One region of the Pseudoalteromonas sp. SG41-1 genome, then DNA from elsewhere that is predicted to be linked to it. Evidence: riboswitches for the same ligand, from Rfam matches in the RefSeq annotation. Region 1 holds a riboswitch; the other holds the start of a gene.
What was found. A riboswitch is a leader RNA that binds a small molecule or an ion and turns the genes downstream of it on or off. The one in region 1 is predicted to bind lysine.

Region 1 (3,194 bases):
GGCGGTTTTAACTGGCGTGCTCAAAAAGCTCATTAACGTAAAACCTCTTCAAGCAGCAATGATGCATCACTTTGTTCATCACGGTATTTTACAATTAATGCACACGACATACTTAATCCTTGCTCGCGGGCCCAAGTATTAGAAGCTGGACGAGAGCCTGGAATAACAATCGCGTATTCAGGAATAGGCTCGCCTTTAGCCAGCTGGCGCTCATTAACACAGTCATAAACTGGAATAGTTGCTGATAAGCGTACACCTGGTGCGAGCACCGCGCCTTTTTTCACTACTACGCCTTCAACAATCACGCAACCTGCACCGATGAATGCATCGTCTTCTACCACCACCGGGCTTGCACCAATAGGTTCAAGTACACCGCCTAGTTGTACTGCAGCGCTTAAATGTACATTTTTACCTACTTGCGCACACGACCCCACTAACGCGTGGCTATCAACCATAGTGCCTTCATCGATAAACGCACCAATGTTTACATATGCTGGTGGCATAATAATCGTGCCCTTAGCAACGTGTGCGCCACGGCGAACGCTTGAGCCACCAGGTACCATACGCACTCCAGCATCGGCTGCAAAACCTTGTGGTGCTAAATTGTGTTTATCAACAAAGCCACCTGGAAATTCGGTATTAGTGCCATTTTTAAACGCTTCTAAAATACCTTGTTTTACCAGAACGTTAGCATGCCATTGGCCGTTGTCGTCTTGTGTTGCTGCGCGCACTGCGCCCGATTCTAAATTATTTAGTAGTTCTAACCAGCTCATTATAAAAACCTGTATTTAATGCCAAGATAAAATGGTGTTGTTTGCGTTGTTAATACAATCAGTTTGCGTTAACTCAAGATGCGTCAAAGGTGGACGTAAGTACGGGCTGTTAATTCGCCCTTGTAAATGCATCAATACTTTGACGGGGATAGGGTTTGCGACAGCAAACAAGCTTTGAATGGCTTGTGACCAGTCGGCAAATAAATTGGGGTGTTGACCGCTGAGACTTCGTTTTACAAACTCATGGGTTTGCACAGGCCATGCATTAGCAGCCACAGAGACTAAACCTTTTGCGCCAGCCTGGGCAAAGTAAGGCATCAGTGCATCGTCACCGCTAAAAATAGCTAAATTAGGTGCGACTTTTCTAAAACCTTCAAATTTAGCAATGTCGCCACTGGCTTCTTTGAGTGCCCACAAGTTTTTATGGTCTTTTAAGTTGCTAATTACGGCCGATGGAATATCAACAGCACTGCGCCCTGGTACGTTATAAAGCATGCAAGGATGTTTACTGGTATTAAGTAAGCTTTCAAACCAATGTGTTTGGCCTACTACGCCGGGCTTAGCGTATAGGGGAGTGCCCAGTAAATAGCTATGAATGGGTAACTGATTACAGTATTCAACCCAGGCAATTTGTTGCTTTAGGTTTATACCGCCTACTGCAACCATCAGTGGTACTGTTGGCGTTAATTGGCACACGTGTTCAACAATCGCTTGTTGCTCTTTGAGTGTTAGTGCGAGGCCTTCGCCAGTGCTACCAAGTAATAAAATACCATTGTTAGCCACTTGCTGCTGTGCAACTAACTGATCAAGAGTGGCATAGTCGACTTCACCAGCGTCAGTAAATGGCGTGACGAGTGCCGTCCACAAAGGGTAGTCATTTAAATTGAAGTTATTGATCATCTCTCACGAACTTATAAGTGATTCGAGGAGTTAATAAGCTTTTATGATTGGAGCCACATTAACGTCGTTCGAACTAATAATTCGAAGAGCGAATGGGCTTAATATAATAGGGCGCTATGGCCTTATTACGCTAAGACCAGAAGCTCTCCACCAAATATTTTAACAGCCAAGCTGCTATTGGTGACAGTCGCTGGGATTCAACCCAGTCGCCCGAAGTAAAACTTCACAAAAAGTGTTACTTCTCGGCGTTAATTCCCCTCACGTATGATCACTGGAGTGTGTGCTCCTCACATACGTTACCTGAATAACGCACCTCTTCTAGCCCATGGTGCAAGTTTTATCGTTTAAAACTCACACCTTTAATAGGGGTAATACGGAAGATTAAAGCATTTTAGCCGTCTAGGTGTCAAGGCTGGATATTTTTAAGTTTATTTTTAGCTGCAATGTGCTCCTGACATTTTTTTACAACGTAAATAGCGTTACAGTAAGCGTAATAACAAGCAGTGGTAGTGAGTAATGGAAAAATTTCAAGATATATATCAACGAGCGGCACAGCGAAAAGGTAGCGAAGTAATGTTACAGCACTTACTTGTTGCCCCTCAAAATGCAAAGCAATTAACTGCTTTACCTGATGATGCATGGCTTGAAGAGTTTACCCGCAAAATTTTTCAAAGTGGTTTTTATTGGTCAGTGATCAACAATAAATGGCCAGGTTTTCGGGAAGTATTTTGGGATTTTAGTGTGGCTAAATTATTAATGATGCCGCCAGATATGCTTGAGCAAAAAGCCACCGATGAGCGAATCGTTCGTAACTTTAAAAAAGTGCAAACGATCCCAGAAAATGCGTATATGATCCATGAAGTGGCAAGTGAACATGGCAGTTTTAGTCAGTTTATTGCAGATTGGCCGAGCGACGATATTATTGGTTTGTGGGGGTATTTAAAAAAGCATGGGGCGCGTTTAGGTGGTAACACCGGCCCTTATGCATTGCGAACCTTAGGGAAAGACACTTTTTTATTCTCGCGTGATGTAGAAAGTTATCTCCGTGCTCATAAGATAATTGATGGCGGTTTACAAACTAAAAAGTCACTTACCAGCGCTCAACATTTTTTTAATGAATTGCAGCAACAAAGCGGATTAAGCCTTCAAGAGCTCAGTTTGTTAGTTGCATACAGCGTGGGCGATAATCGCGTTGGCATACAAACAACCCAAGCCTAAGGAATACTATGAAATTAGTTGCTCGTTACACCCAGATTGCTGATGATTTTGCTGTGGCTGATCAGCCAAGTGCTGTTATTGCTCCAAACTTACTGCTGTGGAACGATACGTTAGCTAGGCAGATTAATATTGAGGTTGCCACATCAGAACGTGCGGTAATTTTTTCTGGTAATCTTAATAACAGCGATGTTGCTGCTGTGGCATTAGGTTACTCAGGGCATCAATTTGGACATTTTTCACCGCGTTTAGGTGATGGGCGAGCACATTTATTAGGGGCTGTCACTGATCAGCAGCAACAGCTTT
Region 2 (3,194 bases), on a different contig from region 1:
ATGGTTTTGTCGGTGCTGCATTAAATGTAGAACGAATTGAATTTGGTTTTGATATTGAAAAAATAAACCTGAAGCGCCCATTTGCAAAGCTCGCTAAGCATTTTTATCATCTTGATGAGGTAAATTTAATAACGCAAGATCAGCAAAGCGCAGAACGATTTTTTAGAATATGGACCTTAAAAGAAGCACTTGCCAAAGCCACCAGCCAACCAATTGCAAAATTACTCAGCCCCAATGTATTTACTGAACTTGAGCGAGCAAATTTAACAGCGCTGAGTTGTCAATATCATGAGTTTGATATTAGTGTGGTAAGTGACAAGAGCACTGTCTGGCAGTGCTCTGTGGTAAATTCTACCGCCCAATTACGCGGCGTTTTGAACTTCTAATAAACGGCTGTGGATCGCTTGCACAACAAAGTCTGACTCGCTCTGCTCCACTAAAAAGCACAGGTTATGTTTACTTGCGCCATGACAAATTAAGCGAATATTAAAATCGCTTAATACATTCATTAAGTTAATTTCTTGCTGACGTAATTGAATTTGTGAACCAATTAATGCCACTAAGGTTAAATTGTTCTCAACCGACACGTGGCAAAACTCCGCTAACTTATCAAGGCATTCTTGATCAAGCTCAGGACGCGAGGCATTTGGCGCATTATCTAAAGTAATTGCAACACTTATCTCTGAGGTAGTTACCAAATCAACCGAGATATTAAACTCACTTAAAATTGTAAACACGTGGGCTAAAAAACCACTAGCCAAAAGCATTTCGGGGCTTTTTAAGGTTAACAATATTTGATTTTTACGCTGCGTGACAGCACGAATTCCGGGGATTTGTGATTTCTCACGTTCGATCCAGGTACCACCACGTTCAGGCTCACGGCTAGAACCAACAAACACACTAATATGGCTGCGGCTCGCAGGTAAGATAGTTGCCGGATGTAATACTTTCGCCCCAAAGGTAGCCATTTCGGCCGCTTCATCAAAACTTAAACGCGCAATCGGCGTAGCCTTAGCACATAAGCGCGGATCGGTGCTAAAAATGCCCACGACATCAGTCCAAATGTGCACGCTTTTAGCGTTTATAGCTTCGGCCAGTAATGCCGCACTGTAATCTGAACCACCACGACCAAGTGTGGTAGTTTGACCATGCGCGTCACTGCCTATAAAGCCTTGAGTTACAATAACCTGTTCAGCTAATAACGGAATTAAATGCTCTTTTGCGGCCATTGCTGTTGCAGCTACATCTGGGGTTGCTTTAGAAAACTGGCTGTCGGTTTTTAATACCTGTCGCACATCAAAACGCACCGCATTTAAGCCATTTAAACGCAGTACCTGAGTAAATAAATAGGATGATAAACGCTCACCAAAGCTCAATAACTCATCATGTTGTTGCTTTGATTTTAGTGGCTCACTGGCAAGTGACTTAAAAGCTTTAATGGTTTCATCAAAGCCATGAGCTAAATCAGCATCCAATGACAGCTCATTTAAAATAGCTTCTTGAATAGCAATAACGCCAGCAATGTTCTCATTGCGCTCATCTGCTGATAAATCTTTTTTACATAAGGTCACAAGGTGATTAGTCACTCCTGCGCTGGCACTTACGGCCACTACTCGTACGTTGTTATCGGCTACAATAATTTCACTGCAACGGCTCATCGCTTCAAAGTTAGCCACACTGGTGCCACCGAACTTTGCGACTACGTAGTCTGATTTTTGATTTTGTGCTGACTGTTGCAAGTTAGTTGCAGCTAATTGGGTATTCATGTCGTCTCCTTTTGTGGCATTCATACCACGATAAAACAAGAAGAACTTGGCAAGGGGGTGCTCGATAAGAAAAGTCCACTGCCAGAAGCTCTCCACCTAATTGGTGACAGTTTTGAGGATTCAGCCCCATAAACCGAAAAACCACTGTGACGTCCAGTTGCTTTCCTCGGCGAGTACTTCCCTCCTTAATGATTACAGGCATACGTCGCCTAACATTAAGTACCTAAGTACCGCACCTCTTCTGAATGTTAGATTAATTACGTAAATTATTAGTAATTAAATAACAAAACCCGCTATTAAGCGGGCTTTGAAAGTTATCGTTTAGACGTCTAGCTGTCAAGTTGTTTTAAATAATAAAAGCAATTAAATAAAGCTACCTGCTAAATACGATCCCATATAACCAATTGTATAAGCGATTAATAAATACACCGACATACGTAAATAACTCATAAAGGTAAGTGCTTTTACTTTACTCATAGCGATAATACCGGCAGCCGAGCCAATAATAAGCATGGACCCCCCCACCCCAGTTGCATACGTAAACGACAACCATTGTTGTGGACTCATCACTATTTCAGCTTTAAGTAACGCAGCCGTTAGTGGTACGTTGTCAACCGCAGCTGATAATATACCCATTAAATAATTAGCGTATTGTGCTGGCATTAACTCGTAAAGGTGAGTGAACTTACTGAGCATACCGACTTCTTTCAGGGCGCCTACAAGTAATAATACGCCAACGAAGAACAGCAAGGTGTCGTATTCTATTTCGCGAATATAATCGATGATTTTTTTATTCACATCTTTTTTGCGCATTAAAAATTGCGCTACTAAAAACATCAACGACAAACCAAATAAGAAAGTTAACAAAGGCGGCACATGATAAAGCACGCTTAACGTTAATGTCCCGACAATCGTTGATAAGAAAATCACTGCAATAGTGATATCTGTTTTCTCAATGCGACGGTCCTCTTGTTTGGTAAACTCAACTTGGCCGTTGAGCCCAAATGACAGCATAATGGCCAATAGCGCCACGCTAAATAACGCAGGCACAACCAACAATAGCAAGTGACCAATGGTAACTTTGTCATCAAGGAAAATCATCAAGGTAGTAACATCACCGGTAATTAACGACACTCCGCCCGAGTTCACACTAAAGATGATAAGCGTAGCGTATTTAATTAGCTTTTTCGGATCGAGTTTTAACGACATAACCACCGCAAGGGAAATTAATGTGGCTGTGATATTGTCTGAAATCGACGAAAATAAGAAGGAGAACCCGCCAATCAAAAACATCAGTTTGCGTTCGCTGATAGCACTGGGCATTATCTTATGCACAATATTTTGGATAAAACCTTTAGAGTTCAAATAGGCTACAAAGGTCATTGCAGCCATTAAAAACAACCAGAGTGTGGCAATCTCTAAAATATT

Region 2: another riboswitch for lysine. It lies ahead of lysC (lysine-sensitive aspartokinase 3); the one in region 1 lies ahead of dapA (4-hydroxy-tetrahydrodipicolinate synthase).

What each region holds. Positions count from the first base shown of each region.
Region 1 covers NZ_JACJFL010000023.1:54,386-57,579, forward strand. The annotation lists gene H5203_RS13585 (PLP-dependent decarboxylase) at 1-33, opposite strand, end outside; gene H5203_RS13590 (2,3,4,5-tetrahydropyridine-2,6-dicarboxylate N-succinyltransferase) at 33-773, opposite strand; gene dapA (4-hydroxy-tetrahydrodipicolinate synthase) at 789-1,673, opposite strand; lysine riboswitch at 1,806-1,999, opposite strand; gene H5203_RS13600 (DNA-3-methyladenine glycosylase I) at 2,190-2,891, shown strand; gene H5203_RS13605 (YdiU family protein) at 2,900-3,194, shown strand, end outside.
Region 2 covers NZ_JACJFL010000033.1:3,575-6,768, forward strand. The annotation lists gene H5203_RS15890 (4'-phosphopantetheinyl transferase superfamily protein) at 1-386, shown strand, start outside; gene lysC (lysine-sensitive aspartokinase 3) at 363-1,766, opposite strand; lysine riboswitch at 1,844-2,015, opposite strand; gene nhaD (sodium:proton antiporter NhaD) at 2,130-3,194, opposite strand, start outside.